Regions from separate parts of the Halomonas bluephagenesis genome, predicted to be linked through region 3. Evidence: predicted binding sites of a transcription regulator. Region 3 holds the regulator's gene; each other region holds the start of a gene.
What was found. Region 3 encodes LexA, which represses DNA repair genes until DNA is damaged. Its sites were predicted from a motif close to TACTGTNTANNTANACAGTA; they were not measured.

Region 1: the regulator LexA is predicted to act here: its motif matches at 2,013-2,032, upstream of recN (DNA repair protein RecN).
Region 2: the regulator LexA is predicted to act here: its motif matches at 2,813-2,832, upstream of REH51_RS14830 (LexA family protein).
Region 4: the regulator LexA is predicted to act here: its motif matches at 2,115-2,134, upstream of REH51_RS12755 (LexA family protein).

What each region holds. Positions count from the first base shown of each region.
Region 1 covers NZ_CP133631.1:2,381,294-2,386,316, reverse strand. Annotated here, with positions in the region: gene dnaK (molecular chaperone DnaK) at 1-1,077, opposite strand, end outside; gene grpE (nucleotide exchange factor GrpE) at 1,249-1,878, opposite strand; gene recN (DNA repair protein RecN) at 2,081-3,754, shown strand; gene fur (ferric iron uptake transcriptional regulator) at 3,862-4,314, opposite strand; gene REH51_RS10685 (outer membrane protein assembly factor BamE) at 4,387-4,857, shown strand; gene REH51_RS10680 (RnfH family protein) at 4,859-5,023, opposite strand, start outside.
Region 2 covers NZ_CP133631.1:3,266,207-3,271,229, reverse strand. Annotated here, with positions in the region: gene REH51_RS14845 (Smr/MutS family protein) at 1-487, shown strand, start outside; gene REH51_RS14840 (patatin-like phospholipase family protein) at 518-1,555, opposite strand; gene REH51_RS14835 (alpha/beta fold hydrolase) at 1,590-2,468, opposite strand; gene REH51_RS14830 (LexA family protein) at 2,868-3,341, shown strand; gene REH51_RS14825 (Y-family DNA polymerase) at 3,338-4,684, shown strand; gene REH51_RS14820 (sodium-dependent transporter) at 4,646-5,023, opposite strand, start outside.
Region 3 covers NZ_CP133631.1:3,833,612-3,838,634, forward strand. Annotated here, with positions in the region: gene purU (formyltetrahydrofolate deformylase) at 28-882, shown strand; gene REH51_RS17450 (energy-coupling factor ABC transporter permease) at 951-1,622, shown strand; gene lexA (transcriptional repressor LexA) at 1,682-2,359, opposite strand; gene REH51_RS17460 (TetR/AcrR family transcriptional regulator) at 2,710-3,387, shown strand; gene REH51_RS17465 (L,D-transpeptidase) at 3,365-3,892, shown strand; gene nagZ (beta-N-acetylhexosaminidase) at 3,969-4,979, shown strand.
Region 4 covers NZ_CP133631.1:2,835,160-2,840,182, forward strand. Annotated here, with positions in the region: gene REH51_RS12745 (sodium ion-translocating decarboxylase subunit beta) at 1-861, shown strand, start outside; gene REH51_RS12750 (IMPACT family protein) at 982-1,605, opposite strand; gene REH51_RS12755 (LexA family protein) at 1,635-2,045, opposite strand; gene ccmA (cytochrome c biogenesis heme-transporting ATPase CcmA) at 2,306-2,926, shown strand; gene ccmB (heme exporter protein CcmB) at 2,975-3,673, shown strand; gene REH51_RS12770 (heme ABC transporter permease) at 3,688-4,428, shown strand; gene ccmD (heme exporter protein CcmD) at 4,428-4,661, shown strand; gene ccmE (cytochrome c maturation protein CcmE) at 4,651-5,023, shown strand, end outside.

The DNA.
Region 1 (5,023 bases), 1.5 Mb from region 3:
TTTGCCAAAGAAATCAGCTGCTTTCTTCTGCACCATCGGCATGCGTGTCTGACCACCGACCAGAATCACTTCGTCGATTTCAGACGCAGAAAAGCCAGCATCTTTCAGCGCCATTTTGCACGGGTCGAGCGAACGCTGTACCAGATCTTCAACCAGCGATTCCAGCTTGGCACGCGTCACCTTCACATTAAGGTGTTTCGGGCCAGTGTTGTCAGCGGTGATGTACGGCAGATTAACGTCTGTCTGCTGGGCACTGGAAAGCTCAATTTTGGCTTTCTCGGCCGCTTCTTTCAGGCGCTGCATAGCGAGGTTGTCGCCAGACAGATCCATACCGCTATCCGCTTTAAACTGGTCAACTAGGTAGTTGATCAGCGCTAAGTCGAAGTCTTCGCCGCCCAGGAAGGTGTCACCATTGGTGGCCAACACTTCAAACTGGGTTTCGCCGTCAACGTCTGCCACTTCGATAATAGAAATATCGAAAGTACCGCCACCCAGGTCGTATACCGCGATGGTTTTATCACCACGGGATTTGTCCATACCGTAGGCCAATGCTGCTGCGGTTGGCTCGTTAATGATGCGTTTAACATCTAGACCGGCGATACGGCCCGCATCTTTAGTGGCTTGGCGCTGGCTGTCATTAAAATAAGCCGGTACGGTGATGACGGCTTCTGTGACCGCTTCACCGAGATAGTCTTCGGCGGTTTTCTTCATTTTCTTCAGCACTTCCGCGCTTACCTGCGGCGGCGCCATTTTCTTGCCTTTTACTTCAACCCAAGCATCACCGTTGTCTGCTTCAGTGATTTTGTAAGGCACCATTTTGATGTCTTTTTGTACGACATCATCTTTGAAGCGACGGCCAATCAGGCGCTTGATCGCGTAAAGGGTGTTCTCAGGGTTGGTGACAGCCTGACGTTTTGCCGCCTGACCTACCAGCGTCTCACCATCGTCGGTGTAAGCAATAATGGAAGGCGTAGTACGACCACCTTCGGCATTTTCAATGACTTTAGCGCTGTCACCATCGAGCACTGCCACACAAGAGTTGGTGGTGCCCAGATCGATACCAATAATGCGTCCCATAGCAAAAACCTCGAATTCGGTTGTTACAAAACTGATGTTTGAAAGCTGATGTCAAAAAATCTGCTTTTTTGAAACTTAAAGCGTCTGCGGGTTTTCCCGCGGGTTGCCCTTTATTTGGGGGCCGCTTGCAGCATTTCAAGGGGCTTTTTTTTGCTTTGCGTCAGCCAGTGCTTAATTGGCTTTTTGGCTGACCACCACCATCGCCGGGCGAACAAGGCGTCCGTTAAGCAAATAACCCTTCTGCATCACTTCCATGACGGTATTGGGTTCAAGCTCGGGATTCGGCACCATCGCCATCGCTTCGTGAACCTGCGGGTCGAAGGGTTCACCCTGAGGTTCAACGCTTTCCACGCCAAATTTATTCAATACGCCTAACTGCATTTTGAGGGTCATGGAAACGCCCTCACGATGTACGTCAGAGGCTCCGTCTTCCATGCTCTCTAAGGCTTTTTCCAGACTATCAACAACGGGCAATAGCTCTTTAACAAATTTTTCTAAAGCAAATTTGCGCGCTTTTTCAGCTTCTTGCTCAGCCCGGCGACGCACGTTTTGAGCTTCAGCAGCGGCACGTAGCGCTTGGTCTTTAGCTTCCGCCAAGCTCTGCTCAAGCTCCTCCACCTGAGCGGCCAGCATATCGGCTTCTGGGTTTCCCACTTCGCCTTCTAGCGCGGCATCTTCCTCGATTAACCCTTCCAGTTCGCCCTCGACCAGGCGCTCTTCAGCCGCTTGCTCGGTGACTTCTGCCTCTTGCTCTTGGCGGGCCAGCTCATCTTCTAATGGGGTTTGCGGTTCTTTTGCCATGCCTAGCTCCTGAAAAATATGCAGCGGTGGCATTGACGGCCACCTCGGTTAAGTAACGAGTATTAACCACGTATGAACGCTATATGGGGGCCATAAAAGCCATCTCAAGAGGGGCATTGAAGTGAGTTATAGACTACTGTATAAAACAACAATTATTGGATAAGTATCCAGCTTCTGTGCCGCACTGCCTCAGGAGGCCTTAATGCTTACGCAGCTAGCAATCCAAGATTACGCTATTGTCGACCGCCTTGAACTCGACCTAACCCGCGGTATGACGGCGATCACCGGGGAAACTGGGGCAGGCAAATCGATTCTACTCGGTGCTCTTGGCCTATGTTTAGGTGAGCGTGCCGACGCCGGCAGTGTACGTCACGGACGTGAACGCACCGACCTTTCCGCTCGTTTTGATATTCAACACCTGCCCGCTGCCACTGAGTGGTTGACTGCTCGTGAGCTGCCTGCTGAAGAGTGCTTGCTGCGTCGTGTGGTCACAGCCAGCGGTCGCTCTAAAGCATGGATCAATGGCCCCCCTGCCACCATCGCTGACCTAAAATCGCTGGGCGAACAGCTGATTCAAATCCACGGCCAGCATGCTCATCAGGCACTAATGCGTGAAGAAACTCACCTTGCCTTGCTAGATGATTATGCCGGGCTACGCGAGCGCAGCCAGCAATTGGCTGAAACGTTCCGCGAGTGGCGCAGCGCCCGTCGGCGATTAAAAAAGCTCAGCGAAGAAGGTAGCGAAGTTGAGGCAAAACGCCAGCTGTTGCGCTATCAAGTAGAGGAGCTAGATCAACTGGGATTAGCAGAGGGAGAGCTGCAAACGCTAGAAGAAGAGCAGCACACTCTGGCCCATGCGGAAGAGACACTGCGTGAAACCCAGTTTGCAGCCGACTGCTGCGCTAGCGATGAGGGCGGCGCCCTTTTGTTACTGAACCAAGCTTATACTCATTTAAGCGCCCTACCCGGTAGTGACAAAGGCACACTGGCCAATACTTTGGCCATGCTCAGCGATGCGCGCATTCAAGTGGAGGAAGCCTCCAGCGAACTTAGTCGTCTCGCCAGCACTACCGAGCTTGATCCAGAGCGCTTGGCCTGGGTAGAGGAACGTTTGGGCGACGTCCATCGTATTGCCCGCAAACACCACGTTGCTCCAGAAGAGATTTGCGCACTGCATGCCCAGCTCAGCCAGGAAGTCGAACTTCTAGAGGCCAGCGACGACGACTTGGAGTCGCTAAGCAACCAAGTCGCCGAATACCGCGAGCGCTATCGCAGTGATGCCAAACAACTAAGCGAAGCGCGACAAAAGGCTGCCGTTCGCTTAGGCAAAGAAGTGCAACAACAGCTGGGTTTCCTGGCCATGGGTAAAGCACGCTTTGAAGTCGACGTTACTCCGCGTGAAACGCCTACACCGGAAGGCCTGGACCACGTCCACTTCCTGATTAGCGCGAACCCAGGTCAGCCCGCCAGGCCGTTAACCAAAGTGGCGTCGGGCGGTGAGTTATCGCGCATCAGTCTTGCCATTCAGGTGGTGGCCGCCTCCCACTCCACTATTCCCAGCCTAGTCTTCGATGAAGTGGACGTGGGTATCTCGGGAGCGACGGCCGAAATTGTTGGTCAATTGCTACGTAAGCTCGGCGAAAACGGTCAAGTAATGACCGTCACCCACCTGCCCCAGGTGGCTGCACAGGCGCATCAGCACCTGCATATTGAAAAACGCGCCAAACGGGATAGCACGCTGACTCATATGGCGCTGCTGGATGAGCACGGTCGGATTAGTGAACTCGCCCGCATGCTAGGCGGTGTAACCCTGTCTGATCAAACACTCGCCCACGCCAGAGAAATGCTTCACGCTAGCCAGCGACCTCCGCACTAAGCACTTTTTCAATCGCCAAACGTTAGCAAACACCAAAACCATAAAAAACGCCCCCAGGGCGCGAATGAATCATCACTCGCACCCTGGGGACGTTTTATTTAGCGCGACTATTTTTTGTTTGTGGGGCCGCTGTCCTGTCGCGTTACGTCCGACCCACGGGGGCGTACGTAAAGCACCAGGGCATGGTCCACAAGTTCATAGCCGTGCTCTTCGGCGATCTCTTGCTGACGACGCTCGATGATTTCATCGACGAACTCAATGATTTCACCACTTTCTAAACACACCATATGGTCGTGGTGGTCTTCTTGAGTCATCTCGAACACCGCATGGCCACCATCAAAATTATGACGGATCACCAATCCTGCTGACTCAAACTGAGTCAGCACGCGGTACACGGTAGCCAAGCCAACATCCTCACCCGCATCAATCAGTGTTTTGTACACTTCTTCTGCGCTAAGGTGGTGTTGACCCGAAGCATTTTCGAGAATCTGCAGGATCTTGACGCGCGGCAGGGTCACTTTCAGCCCGGCTTTGCGCAGTTCATGGTTCTGATCGGCCATGGTTGCTCTTCGCAGTAACAGGTTAGGTCGGGTATGATCGACCGAAACCACGATAGTGAAGAATAGGCTCAAATGCAAAAATTGACTCGTATCATTACTCTTTCCGTTGCCCTAACCGTTGTTAGCGGCTGCAGCTACGTTGGCGTTTACAAGCGTGACATCCCCCAGGGCAACTTGGTGACCGAAGAAATGGTCAGCCAATTACAGCCAGGAATGACCCAAGAACAAGTTACTTATGTAATGGGTCGCCCGCTGCTGGAAGCCCCCTTTGACACACGGGAGTGGGATTACGTTTATCGTCTTGATAAAGCATACGCGGGTGTCGAACAGCGACGTGTGACCCTCACGTTCGACAACGCAGGGCGTTTAGTAAACGTTGAACAACAAGGTGATTTCTCTGGTGATCTGCCGATCAGCAGAGATACCGGTGCAGGCCCTGCAACAGAAACAGCAGACCCAATCACCGGCATCGCTACTCCTAGTCAGCGAGCACCGACGCCAGCAAATGCGCCAGCGCCTCAGCCAGTGATGTCTTCCGAGTAATTTACTCGCCTTTGGCTTGACGCTTTGCCCGCTCCAGGCGGGCAGCTTTGGGGTCTATCTCTAATGGGCGATATACCTCAACGCGGTCGCCTGGACGCAGTACCTCTTTTTCAGGCTGGCGTAGCGCTTTACCAAAAATCCCTAGCGGTGCCTGCTCAAAGGTGTC
Region 2 (5,023 bases), 570 kb from region 3:
CAGCAATCAAGCAGACCCCGGCAAACTTAAGCGCAACGACGAGGCTGCCCAGCAGGCACGTCGACAAGCTGCAGTAGAGAGCAACACGCTGCAAACCAGCGGGCGCACATCCGACGGCCGCGTAGAGGCGGTACGCCCTTCAGAGTATCTGGAGTTTAGCGTGCCCGACCTGCCCTGGCGCACCTTTAGCCAGCTAAAGCGCGGCCAAACCGCCTGGCAGGCTGGGCTGGATTTACACGGCTATACCCTAGAAGAAGCCAGAATTGAGCTTGAAAGCTTTCTACGCGACGCCGCCGCACAAGGCATGCGCTGCGTTCTGGTAGTGCACGGCAAGGCCTGGGGCACCACCTCAGATTTTCCGGTACTTAAAAGCCATACCAATGCGTGGTTAAGAGAGTGGCCCGGCGTCTTGGCGTTCTGTTCCGCCACCGATATCGATGGTGGAACAGGCGCGGTGTATATTCTGCTGCGCAAACGCGGGCAATAGGTGACTATTTCACTACGTTTACTCAGTGGTTTACTCGGTGGCATCCGAGGCAATGCCTGGCATTCGGCGCTCCAGCGCTTCATCTGCAAGATGCCGCCCCAGACGAATTAATTCGTTGGCCCGGTGAAACTCGTAAGTACTGCAAACAGTTTTGGGAATTTCGATCAATACATCCGGCGGATAGCCTGCGATTTTATACTTCGCGAGTGCCGCCTGGGTGATATCAAACGACTCTAGAATCATATCGAGCTTGCCCCACTCGCGCTTGCCGCGTAGGTCAACCGTCTCGTCAAGGTCACCCTCTTCGCCATTGCTGCCCCCCAACCCATCCCACAACCGTCGTGTGGTGGCGCGCACATCGTCCATCCAACCGCCAATATTGGCATCACGGTCGCGTTCTAACGCGGTGCGACTGTCATCGATATCTGCGCTGGGTAACAGCTCTTCTAAGGTTATGGGTTGTGGGCTGTGCGCCGTCACGTTAACCGCCACTACAAAATCCGCTTCGTGGGCGGCCAATATTGGCATCATCGGCAGCGGGTTCAGCAAACCACCATCAACGAGCACCTGGCCACCGACATGTACCGGCGTAATCACGCCGGGGACTGCAATAGAAGCACGGATCGCCTGGAGCAACGGGCCATTTTGAAACCATACCTCACGCTGGCGAATCAGATCCGTCGCAACGGTCGTTACGGGAATTGGCAGGTCTTCGATTAGCCTATCGCCGACCAGCTCTTCTAGTTTGCTCATGACTTTATTCGCTCGCATGGCGCCCATTGGGCTCCAGGTCACATCGACCAGTTTGAGCACATCAAAATAATCCAGGTGACAAACCCACTCCCGGTACTCGGGTAGCTTTCCAGCGGCATAAATACCAGCAATTAGCGCCCCCATGGAACAACCAGCAATAGAGATTATCTCGAAGCCGCGCGCCTCCAACGCTTCAATAACACCGATGTGGGCATAGCCTCTGGCACCACCGCTGCCCAACACCAGCGCGACTTTATTACCTTTTAAGCTGCTGCTTGCCACGGGCTTTTCCGTAGCATGCGGTACTTTCTTCATCGTTATCGTCCTAACGCTGGTTATCAGATACCCGCTACGCCTGCTGACTGATTATGCCGGCCACGCGATGAACGGACTGGGGTTCAAGATGCAAATGATGGCCACCCGCTAGCACATGACGCGTTAGCTGGGGCACCGTTTGGCGCGCTTTTTCTGCCCAGTCCCGCGCACCTAGAATCCCCCGCTCCCCTTCTATCAATAGCACCGGGGCTTGAATCTCCGCCAGTAATGCCAACACTTGTTGAGGCGCAAAGCGCACCAGTGAAGGCTTTAACAAACGGCTATCGGTGCGCATTTGCACATGTCCATCAGCAGTGGCTTGGGTGTTACGTTCGACAAGAGGCGTTGCAGTGATGCTATCCAGCGGCGTGACACCGCCTGCTACCCGCGCGGCTACCGCACTTTCAACATCCGGGTAGCGAGGTGGGCGGGAAAGCGGCCGCCGGTGCGCGATAAGACCTTTTCGCAACTGATTGGCGGTTTCTTCAAACGGCGTGTTAAGCGCCCCTAAACCGTCTAATAAAATCAGTTTTTCTACTCGTTCTGGCAGGGCCGACGCCACCAGACAGGCCACTGCCGCCCCCATAGAGTGAGCGAGTAACGTTGCCTTTTCGATTCCTAATGATTCCATGGTATCCAGCACGTCATGGGTATAGTCCCATAGCGCGTAGTCGCTTCCCGCAGGCGCATGGGCCGAATGCCCGTGACCGCGAAAGTCGATCGCAACAATGCGAATATCCAGAGCTTTCACTAACAACGGCGCTAGCCGGGTAAAGCTTGCCGCGTTGTCCAGCCAGCCATGTAGTGCCACCCAAGTAGGCGCTGTGCTACGCCCCCAGCTAAGCGCCGCCAGCCGCCCCTTCGCAAGGGAAAGCGACTGCGCCGCGGTACCGACGTGGGTCGATTCGTTCATAAACAGGGTCTCTTTAAAGCCGGATAACCGAGCAATGCCATATTCGTCAGATGACGCTCTACAGCGTAAACGTTACCATGCTAAGCGCAGCGCATCTGCCGCTTTTATGCGGATATCGTTCGCTCGCTACTACTGTCTCGTATTGCTCTTAACGATGATAACCAACAGGAAAATGGCTATGAAACCACGTCGTGATACCCGTGCTCGCAATCTTGTGTTCTTTATTACCGTAATAAGCGCTTTGGTGGTGGGCCTATGGCTTGCCCGCTGAGCCAGTAACGGGCCATCCCCACAACTGGACAGCACTTGCAATTTTTCCCTCATGAATAAATACTGCCCATAAATACTGTTTATAAGAACAGTATATAAGCACACTATTTATTCATGAGGATGCCGACGATGTCGTCTCAACCCGCCTCTCTAAAAACAGCCACATTTGCAACAACCACGCTTGCAACAGCCTTGCCGTTAACCTCTCAACCACTGCCCTTTCCAACGCTATACGGCCGAGCTGGATTTAGCGGCTTCCCTTCGCCTGCCCAAGATTACGAGCCACGTACGCTCGATCTTAACGAACGGCTGATTAAAAACCCTACCCAAACGTTCTACCTCACCGCCGCGGGCGACAGCATGGAAGGCTGGGGGATATTCGAGGGCGATTTGTTGGTGGTAGATCGCAGCATACCGCCCCGTTTAGGGCACATACTGGTCGCCATGTTTGAAGAGGAAGTGCTGATAAAGCGCTATGCACTCTATAAAGGCACGCCACATCTTTGTTCGGCACATCCTCACTACCCACCGCTGCCGCTAGAAGAGACGAATTGCCAGCTATGGGGCGTGGTGCGCGCCGTGGTGCATGAGTATTTGCCATGATTGGCCTGGTCGATGCCAACAACTTCTATGTGTCATGCGAGCGTGTTTTTAACCCCACACTTGAAAGCAAGCCCGTTGGCGTCATGTCGAATAACGATGGCTGCGTGATTGCTCGTTCGGCTGAAATGAAAGCAATGGAAATCCCCATGGGCACCCCCTCATTTCAACTAGAAGGTCTGCGCCGGCGGGGAGAGATCCACTTGTTGTCATCTAATTACGAGCTGTATGGCGACATGTCTGCACGGCTCGCCCAGCTACTTCGGGATGCCTGCCCAGACGTCGCGCCTTATTCCATTGATGAAATGTTTATCTACCTGGATGGCTTCAGCGACGCTCAATGCCAAACGCTCGGGGAAGTCGTGCGCCGCCGTATTCGCCGCTATTTAGGGTTACCCGTGTGTGTAGGGCTTGCGCCCACCCATACGCTAGCCAAGCTCGCTAACCATGTCGCTAAAAAGCAGGTTCACTACCAGGGCGTCTGCCTGCTCGCTGCCAACAGCCCGACCACAGCGGCGCTGCTTAAACAGCTGCCGGTGAATGACGTATGGGGCATCGGCAGACGCATAGCAGAACGGCTTGCGGTGAGCGGTATTCGCACAGCGTGGCAGTTGCGGGAGTGCGACCCAAAGCAGCTGCGCAAACGATTTTCCGTGGTTCTCGCACGTACAGCACTAGAGCTACGTGGCACCTCCTGCTTAGAAATGAATGCGCTAGAACAGCCACGTCAGCGCATCATGACGTCACGCTCTTTTGGTCAAGCAACCGGCGTAAAAGCGGAACTGCACGCGGCGCTGCGCCGTCATGCCCAGCGTAGTGCCGAAAAACTGCGCCAGCAGAAAAGCCTTACTCGCGCCGTACTGCTGTTTTTAACTACCAACCGTCACCGTAAAGACCAGCCTCAGTTTTCGCCTAGCGCAATGATTCCCCTAGCCTCGCCAAGCGACGATACTCGTATCATTTTAGAGGCCATACGCGAAGGACTTGAGCAGATGTATCGGCCAGGATTCCAGTTTATGAAAGCCGGCGTCATGCTATTGGATTTAGTGGATGCGCAGCAGTATCAGCTTTCGCTGCTGCAGCCATCCACCAAAACACATCCACACTTGATGAACACCGTTGACGCCATCAATCAGCGCATGGGGCAAGGCACGATTCGCTTTGGAATGACGGAGGCAGAGGCACCGTGGCAGTTGCGCTGTGCGCACCGTTCTAACCGTTACACCACCTGTTGGGACGAACTCATGGAGGCAGGCACCCACCCTGGCGCCATTGCGGCCGCCAGGATGAAGCGTGAACAACAGCAGTTAGCGCGAGCGCAGCGCTTGGCGCAGCCGCGGGCTTAACGTCTCCCCGACCAGCGCAAAAATCACCAGAATCGCCAGTAGCACCGGCCAGTGAACAGCAAACGACACTGGATAGAGGCCCAGCGCGTCCACAAAGATGACTAGAATGCCCAACGGGCTGACGTAGCGCACCATAGTCAGCCATAGTGCATAAGGCAACGGCGCGAGACCTAGCTCGTCGCGGAATGTCTCGCTTTTCAGCACAAACCCTGCCAGCAGTACCATGCCCAAGCCACCCAGCGGCATCATCCAGCGCGAGGTTAAATAATCCAGCCAGTCAAAGAAGTTTTTACCCGCCAGTGTCCAATCAGCGCCCAGGTTAAACGACAGCATTGCCAG
Region 3 (5,023 bases):
GTTAAAATATGTCAAGAGTGTTTATTTATGTCTCATTATTACCGTTTGGTGGTTTCTTGCCCTGATCAAGTGGGCATTGTGGCGCGTGTCTCAAGCTTTATTGCTCAACAAGGTGGTTCTATCACTGAAGCAAGCCAGCATTCTGATCTTGAGACTGGCCGGTTCTTCATGCGATACGAAATTTTGGCAGATTCGCTGGGTATGTCGGCGGAGGCCTTACGCAGTGCATTTGAGCCCGTGGCTGAAGCCTTTAATATGCAGTGGTCGCTGGTTGATACTCAAAAGCGCAGGCGTGTGGTGCTGATGGTGTCGCGTGAGTCTCACTGTCTGGTTGATCTGCTTTATCGTTGGCAGGCAGGGGAGCTTGATTGCGATATTGTCGGGGTTATTTCAAATCATGAAGATATGCGGTCACTCACTGAGTGGTATGGCATTCCTTACCATCATGTGCCCGTAGACCCTGATAACAAGCAGGCCGCTTTTGAGCAGGTTCAGGCACAGATTGATAGTGCCCGGGCAGACTGCGTTGTGCTAGCACGTTACATGCAGATTTTGCCGCCTTCTCTCTGCTCGCGTTACGCGGGGCGAGTGATTAACATCCACCACAGTTTCTTACCCTCTTTTGCCGGTGCCAAGCCTTATCATCAAGCTTACCAGCGTGGGGTTAAGCTTATTGGTGCCACCTGTCACTATGTCACCGAGGAACTGGATGCTGGGCCGATTATTGAACAAGATATCCATCGGGTAAGCCACTGCCATACGCCGACGGACCTAGTGCGCTTTGGACGCGATGTTGAAAAAGCGGTATTGGCGCGTGGCCTACGATGGCATTTAGAAGACCGAGTATTAATCCATGGCAATAAGACTGTAGTGTTTAGTTAATCAGGTTTTTTAGTGAATTAAGGTTTATAGCTGACTTGTCGTTAACTGATATGTAGATAGGGGCCTCCATGTCTTTCGCGCAAAGTGTTTTAGCTCCCTGGGCATTGGTCCTGACGTGGTTGGTATCGCTTAGCGTACTTGCGTGGGTGCTATGGCTGGGCCCCCGGCAGGCGCTGGTAGAGGATGTGGCACTTCAGCATCGCTGGTTGGCCACAACGCTTGCCGTAGTGTTGATGTGGCAGCTCCGTGCTCAGGCAGTGGATTGGTTAACTCTGCACTTAGTGTTCACGGTCTTAATGGCGTTGGTATTTAAAGTGCCTCTCGCGTTAATCAGCAATGTGCTGATTAACATAGCGATGTCAGCCATTGGTCGCAATGAATGGGTATTATTAGGCGCTAATGTACTAGTAACCGGCATTGTGCCTGCGGTCATTACTGGGCTGGTATGGCGATTGGTAGACCGGCGACTACCGGATAACTTGATGGTCTTTCTATTTGCATGCGGCTTTTTTGGCGCTGCGCTTGCAACATTGGGAGGTGGGTTATCAGCTGTCTTGCTAATAATCGCGGCGGGTACCGACTCTGAGGCTATATACTTAGCCCAAGAATATGCGCGCTTTTTACCCCTATTAATGCCATCAGAGGCCTTCATTACGGGCATGTTGCTTAGCATTTTGCTGGTGTACCATCCGAGCTGGGTGGCCACGTTCAATGATCATCGCTATATAGACTCTCAGTAACGTTGCATTAGCCGTAGAGGCACCTATCGGTTGCCTCTACGACATTCATGCAGGCTTGCTTACCCCAATGCTTGGCCGTTACCGCCACGTATGACACCGACACCCACCCCTTCGATATCTAACTGCTGCGTACGTAGGTCAATTTCTATAGGCGCAAAGTCGCTGTTTTCGGCAATTAGTGTCACCGTATAGCCCTGTCGTTTAAAGCGCTTTACGGTCACTTCATCTTCGAGTCTAGCTACGACAATCTGGCCGTCACGAACTCGATCTGTGCGATGAACAGCAAGAAGGTCACCCTCCAGTATGCCAACATCCTTCATTGATAAACCTCGCACCCGAAGTAGGTAATCCGCCTTGGGGGTAAAGTACTCAGCGGGTAGTGGGCAATAACGATCAATGTGTTCCGCTGCTAGAATCGGGCTTCCTGCAGCGACTTCCCCAATGACAGGTAAGCCATTCGGTAGGGGCTCCACGTTGGTGGCAGGCGTTGTTGGCGAGACGTCACTTACATCCTGCGGTTCCTGATTAGGCAGTCGGATTCCACGTGAGGTATTGCGAATGATGCGGATAGCACCTTTGCGCTCAAGTGCTCGTAAATGCTCTTCGGCAGCGTTAGGAGAACGAAAGCCCAGCGCTTTGGCGATTTCTGCACGAGTCGGCGGGTAGCCAAATTCACCCATCGTTTTAACAATGAAATCAAAAACATGCTGCTGACGAGCAGTGAGTGGACGCGACATAACAAACTCCAAAAAATTGAACAAAAACAGTGATTATATGTCTGCTTAAACAGTATGTGGTTAAGTATACAGTATGTTGCTCTGTCCAGTACATGCAAGAGCGCTTGCAATGGCAGTCGCTGTGGTAAGTACATCAGAATTAGAGGGAGAGTGATGAATTTGGAAATGCTGCTATCTCAACGGCAAACTCGATAGCGTCATTCGGGATAGCGTCATTCGGTAGGTGTTTGAATATGTGCCCAAGGCGCTTTTTTGCGTTGGACAAAAAGCTAAAGATAAGTGATTGAGCCAAATAACGTTATGGCATAGTATTTAACGATGTTTTAAACACTCGTTTTCTGGAGGGCGCTATGGCGCAATCTGATACGGTAACGCGTATCCTCGATACCGCTGAGGTGCTATTTGCCGAGCGTGGTTTCGCCGAAACGTCGCTGCGCAATATTACCAGTAAAGCGCGGGTCAATTTGGCTGCTGTCAATTACCACTTTGGTTCTAAAAAGGCGCTTATTCAAGCGGTGTTTGCGCGCTATTTAGACCCGTTCTCGCAACGCTTTCATACGGCGCTTGATGAACTTGAAGCGCAGTACAAGGGGGATGTGATTCCCCTTGAAGTACTGTTGGAAACAATGGCAGGTACGGTGCTAGCAGTGCCCGCTGAGCGCAACAGCCTGAAGGTGTTTATGCGTCTCCTAGGGTTGGCGTATAGCCAGGCACAAGGGCATTTGCGACGTTATATCCAACAGCAATACGGTGACGTGTTCACCCGCTTTACTGAGCTGGTGCGCCAAGCAACGCCAGATTTACCTGATGCTGAGCGTTTTTGGCGACTGCATTTCATGCTTGGTACCGTGATTTTTACGCTGTCTGGTTTAGATGCACTGCGGGACATTGCCGCGAAAGACTATAATGAGCAAGTAACGGTAAGGGACTTAGTAAGACGTTTACGTCCGGTGGTGGTTGCCGCCATGAATGCACCGCTGCCGCCTGCTGTTGATGAAGGACATTATGCGAAAGCCTACGCTAGCTGAGCTACCCCCTCAGGATGAAGGGTGGATAGAGATCAATACCAAACGACAGCAGCTATGCTGGTGGCAGGGGCGTACGCTGCAACACACGTGTGCTGTGTCAACCGGTGAGAAAGGCGTAGGGCAGCAGGAGGGAAGTGGTCAAACCCCTCTTGGATGGCACTATATACGCGCATCGATAGGTGGTGGATTACCTGATAATGCAGTGTTTCGGGGGCGTCGGTGGACTGGAGAGGTGTTTACACCGCTACTCGCGGCGGAATTTCCTCACCGTGATTGGATATTAACGCGCATCTTGTGGCTGTGTGGTTTAGAAAAAGGGGTGAACCGAGGCGGGAGTGTCGATACACAGCGTCGTTACATCTATCTTCACGGCACACCAGCTGATCAACCGATGGGCGTTGCTGCTTCACACGGCTGTATCCGGTTGCGAAATAGTGATCTGCTTTATCTTTTTGATCATGCGCGGCCAGGTACACCCGTTTGGCTTCACGATGGTCAAGTCTAGGCAACTTATTTACTGTTTTTTTGACACGCGAGACTGATCAACTAAAATTGACGGCCCTTTTGTTGGATCCATCACAATGACTCAATCTTTAGGCCCGGTCATGCTCGACCTTGAAGGGCCGCGATTAACTAAAGCTGAAAAACATCTTTTGATGGACCCTGCGGTGGGTGGTGTCATTTTATTCGCTAGAAATGTCGAAAATGCTTACCAGGTTCGAAAACTTTGCAGTGATATTCGTTGCGTCCGCAGCGAGCTTTTACTTGGTATTGATCAAGAAGGTGGCCGGGTTCAGCGGATCAAAGATGGCGTTACTCGCATGCCTGCCATGGCACGCATTGGCGATCTATTTGCTGAGGATCCGGCATCCGGTCTTGCATTAGCTAAAGATGCGGGTTGGTTGCTGGGCATGGAAATGGCCGCGTGCGGTCTTGATCTCAGCTTTGCCCCTGTTTTAGATGTTGAAAGTGGCATATCCAGCGTTATCGGTGATCGCAGTTTTAGCACTGATCCTGAGCACGTCGCAGCGCTGGGTCATAGCTTTATCAACGGTTTGCATGAAGCGGGTATGGCGGCGGTAGGTAAGCATTTTCCTGGTCATGGTGGCGTTGCCGCTGACTCACATGTGGCGTTACCTGTGGATGACCGCCCCCTGGCACTTATTAAACAGCGTGATCTTGTTCCGTTTAGCCAGCTTGCGGCTCAGCTTGATGGTGTTATGCCGGCTCATGTTATTTATAGCGCGTTTGACTCACGTCCTGCCGGTTTCTCTCCTAACTGGTTGGGAATGCTAAGAGAGTCCCTAGGGTTTAAAGGCTGCATTTTTTCAGATGATTTAAGCATGGCGGGTGCTCATGAAGCGGGTGATCCGAAAGCACGCGCTAACGCTGCCCTTGCCGCTGGGTGTGACATGCTGCTGGTCTGTAATGATCGCTCAGCAGCGTTAGAAGTTGTTGAGGCATGCCAAGGGTTGCAAAGTAAACGACCAACCAAACTACGCTATGGCCGGGCCCGCCCGGACGTGGATGCGCTAACGGCACTAGGTCGCTGGCGTCGCACCCACGCCAAATTAGAAGCGCTGGCAAATTAAGCACATCCTTTCTTAAGTCATTTACTAGTTAACCCCTTCCTGGA
Region 4 (5,023 bases), 1.0 Mb from region 3:
GCAATGACCGACTTCGGCCCATTATTGGCTAACCCGCGCACGCTCTTTTTAGGGGCGGCTGCTCAGTTTGGTATTTTTGCCACGCTGTTTGGTGCTGTTGCACTGTCGTCGATAGGGGTGATGGACTTTTCCCTTAATCAGGCTGCGGCAATTGGTATTATCGGTGGTGCTGACGGCCCGACGTCTATTTACGTATCGAGCGTGTTAGCCCCTGAATTGCTTGGCGCTATTGCAGTGGCGGCGTACGCCTACATGGCGCTTGTACCACTGATTCAGCCGCCGATCATGCGCCTGCTGACCACTCAAAAAGAGCGTCAAATTAAGATGACGCAGCTGCGGCCGGTATCCAAGCTGGAAAAGGTTGTTTTCCCGCTAGTGTTGTTGATTCTGGTCGCACTTTTCTTGCCTGATGCAGCGCCTCTGTTAGGGATGTTCTGCTTTGGTAATTTGATGCGTGAGTGTGGTGTGGTTGAGCGCTTATCGGATACTGCGCAAAACGCGCTGATCAATATCGTGACGATTATCCTAGGGCTATCGGTAGGCTCAAAGCTGATGGCAGAAAGCTTTCTGACGTTTGAGACGCTGGGCATCTTAGGCCTGGGTATTGTGGCGTTCGGTATTGGCACGGCTGCAGGCGTATTGATGGCCAAGCTGATGAACCTAGTCAGCAAAATGCCGATTAACCCGCTGATTGGTGCTGCTGGTGTTTCGGCGGTGCCGATGGCCGCGCGAGTGGCTAATAAGGTTGGCTTGGAGTCGAACCCGCATAACTTCCTGCTGATGCATGCCATGGGCCCCAATGTGGCAGGGGTTATTGGTTCTGCTGTCGCGGCGGGTGTGATGATTAAATATTTAGGCTAATACACGCTAGTAGTGCTATTGCGCAGCTATCGCTATGTAATGGTTAGCGTCTAAAACGCGGCTTACCGAGCAATTGCTCGCGTAAGTCGCGTTTTTTTGTAGGGTATATTGATGACTTTATTACGGTGCCACTTTTTGAATATCGAGGGCAGTTTTTAGCCGGTTTTCAAGCGTGGTGAGGTTTAGGGTGTCATCCCTTGGCCAGCCAATCGTGAGGCATACGCCACCGCCATCATAATCGGCTTGTTGGACGGGGATTTTCTGCTCGTCACACCAGGCACGCGCTACTGCCTCATGGGCAAAGTTAACGCGAAGCAGGTAATTATCTCGTTCGACGACTTCTCGCGTGGGTAATGTTTCAATCCCAGCGTTAACTGACTGGGCGTAAGCCCGGGCAAGTCCGCCAGTGCCCAGCTTGGTGCCGCCAAAGTAGCGAATCACCACGCAGCCTATTTCCCCCATCTGACTACCGAGCAAGGCTTGATACATGGGCCTACCTGCGGTGCCACCGGGTTCGCCATCATCAGAGAAACCTATGTGCGTTTGCTCTCCGGGAGGGCCTGCAATAAAGGCAGTGCAGTGATGGCTTGCATTGGGGTGAGCGCTCTTAGCTGCCTGCAGCAATGCATGGTAGTCCGCAGTGTTGGGTGCATGACATATCCAAGTGAGGAAGCGACTTTTTTCAACCTCAATTTCAGCGGTATGCCATGCGGCGGGTGCTAAGTCTGGGACTCGGTAACGCAATCGATACTCCCTAACGGATGAGCGGCGAATTAATGGTGCCGAGTGTTACTGGCGCCATGTTCTACGCCCATGACCATTCCCAGCACCTGAATATCACAATTATGCAGGAAAACAGCAGGCATCGCTGTATCTTCAGGCCATAAGTGAACGCCAAGCCGGCTAATAGAAAGTTGTTTTAGCGCAACCTCTCGCTGATTAATCGTCGCGATAGCGGTTTCTTGATGGCTACCTTGCTGATAACGGCGAATAATAATGACATCGCCATCAAATAGATTGCATTCGCGCATTCTGTTGCCGCGCACGCGAAGCGCATAGGTGTTGCGCCGCGTTACACGAGGTGCCGAATAAACAGGGCGACCGGTATTCGGTGTCGTTTGAGGCGGTGCTTGAAGCGGCGCTTGTTGAGTTACGTTCAAGGGTGTTGGCATTGTCATCGTCATGCTGTTTTCTCCAATGCAGCGCCCGCTCCCTAGGCGTGTAATTGAGCAGATTGCTGTGTTTATAATCGGTAGTGTTTTTTCATACAGTGTTCGTAGTATAGGCCTGTTTTTGCATACAGTGCTAGTGTTGTGCATTATTCATTGTTCTTAAGCGAAGATTGGTAGGGTCGTGCTGCGACCCCAGACCGCAGAGAGCGACTGGCGGGAAAGGGGCTTTCCGTGTAGAGTTCGACGCAAAATCTACGTGCCTGGAGATATCATTGAGCCTCTGCCTGCAAGCCCGACAGCTAGCCTGTGAGCGCGATGACCGCTGGCTGTTTGAGGGGCTAGACCTTGATATTCAGCGTGGCGAAATTGTCCGCATCGAAGGCCCTAACGGGAGCGGCAAAACCACGTTGTTGAAAATTCTCTCAGGCCAATTGAGCGACTACCATGGCGACATTTATTGGAATGGCGACTCAATGCGCGAGGTGCGTGAACATTTTCTCGCCAATCTACTCTATTTAGGACATGCCCCTGGCGTAAAAGCAGGCCTTTCTCCGCTGGAAAACCTGGCGTGGTACCAAGCGCTTAGCGGTGAAAAGGGAGATGATTATCAGCGTGAAGAAGCACTGGCGCAGGTAGGGCTTAGCGGCTTTGAAGATGTGCCTGCAGGCCAGCTTTCCGCAGGCCAGCAGCGGCGAGTGGCCCTTGCTAGGTTGACGCTCACCCAGCGGGCATTGTGGGTCCTGGATGAGCCTTTTACAGCAATTGACCGCCATGGAGTGGCAGCATTAGAAGCGCAGCTTGTTGCACATGCCAACGCGGGAGGCTGTGTATTAGTGACGACACATCATGAGTTAACCGCATCATCCGTGCTTAGGCGCGTTCAACTGGGGTAGAAGGAGACAGCGTTGCCAAGCTCACACGCCACGACCGGCATCCCAGAAATGTCGATGCATGCGCCTTCTGGTGGGCTCATGGTTGCCATTAGTGCCACTTTTAAGCGAGATCTAACGCTTTTGCTACGCCGTCGTGGTGAAGTGCTTAACCCACTGGTGTTCTTTGCCTTGGTGATAACGCTCTTTCCGATCGGTATTTCACCTGATCCCCAGCTGCTAGCGGAAATAGCGCCTGGGCTGTTGTGGGTGGCGGCGTTGCTGGCGGCACTGCTTTCTCTGGATAGTCTTTTCCGGAGTGACTATGACGACGGCAGTTGGGAGCAGCTACTGCTAGCCCCTCAGCCGCTGGCGGCTCTTAGCCTTGCTAAAGTTGCCGTTCACTGGTTGCTGACAGGACTACCTTTGGCACTAATGGCGCCGATTTTAGGTATCATGTTGGCACTTCCTGCTGGTAGTTACGTGGTTTTAGCGATCTCGCTGGCATTGGGAACCGCAAGTCTCAGCTTGATTGGTGCGATTGGCGCGGCGCTTACCGTCGGGTTGGCTCGAGGTGGTGTATTGCTGTCCCTGCTGGTGTTGCCGCTCTATATTCCGGTTCTTATTTTTGGCGCGGGCGCCGTACAAGCCGCCATTTTAGGCGATGGTATCGCGGCACATCTTGCTATTTTAGGCGCACTTTTAGCGATTTCGTTAATGCTAGCACCCTGGGCTATCGCCGCATCGCTACGCATCAGCATCAACGGTTAAAGGACGAAAACACCATGTGGGCCTTTATAAATAAACTGAGATCACCCAAGTGGTTCTACTCGATTAGCGCCAAGCTGCAGCCCTGGTTCTGGGCAGCGGCGGTGCTCTTGCTGCTGGTGGGAACCGTCTGGGGGCTGGCATTTGCTCCCGCGGACTACCAACAGGGCAATAGCTTTCGCATTATCTATGTCCACGTTCCTGCCGCTTTTTTAGCGCAATCCATTTTTGTATCGATGGCGATTTCAGGCTTGGTATTCATGGTCTGGAAAATCAAAGTAGCCGATATGGCAGCTACAGTGATGGCACCCTTGGGCGCTGTTATGACCTTTGTAGCGCTTTTTTCAGGCGCGGTATGGGGAGTTCCTACCTGGGGAACTTGGTGGATGTGGGACGCGCGCTTAACGTCCATGCTGATTTTGCTGTTTTTGTATTTAGGTGTCATTGCACTACGCGGCGCTTTCAATAGCCGCGATAGCGGCTCCCGAGCAGCATCAGTGCTAGCGATGGTGGGCGTGATTAATATTCCGATCATCAAATATTCAGTGGACTGGTGGTATACCCTGCACCAGCCTGCCTCGTTTACGATTACCGGACGCTCGGCAATGCCCATGGAAATGTGGGCACCACTGCTCATTATGGTGCTGGGTTTCTACTGCTTTTTTATTGCGTTGACCCTGATGCGTACACGCAGCGAGATACTGCGTCGTGAAACCAATAAGCGCTGGGTGCAAGAGTTAGTAGAGGAGGTGAGATAATGGCTTTTTCCTCGCTCAATGAATTTTTTGCCATGGGTGGTCACTGGCTCTATGTTTGGGCTGCTTGGGGCATTACTGCGTTGTTGATGCTGGTAATAGTTTGGCATGCGCGCCAAGAGCGCAGCCAACTTCTGAAAGGCGTAAAGCGCCGCGTGCGCCGCCAAAACGCTCACTCCCAGTCCGCGCAAGTACCGGTTAACTCTGCTCAAAGGGACGTTCGTAATGACGCCTAAACGTAAACAGAAGCTGTTCGTTATTTTAGGGTTGGTTTCATTAACCGCGATAGCGGTGGGGCTAACCCTTTATGCGCTGCGCTCCAATATCAATTTATTTTTTAGCCCAGTACAAATTGCTCAGGGCGATGCGCCTATGGAGCGCCAGATTCGCGCGGGTGGAATGGTTAAAGAGGGCTCGGTGTCGCGAGACCCCGAAAGCCTTGATGTTGAATTTACCGTGACGGATTACGTCGATGACTTAAACGTCTATTACAGCGGGATTCTGCCGGACCTCTTCCGTGAGGGGCAGGGCGTGGTCGTAGTAGGTGAGCTACAGGCAGATGGGCGCTTATATGCCGATAAAGTCTTAGCTCGCCACG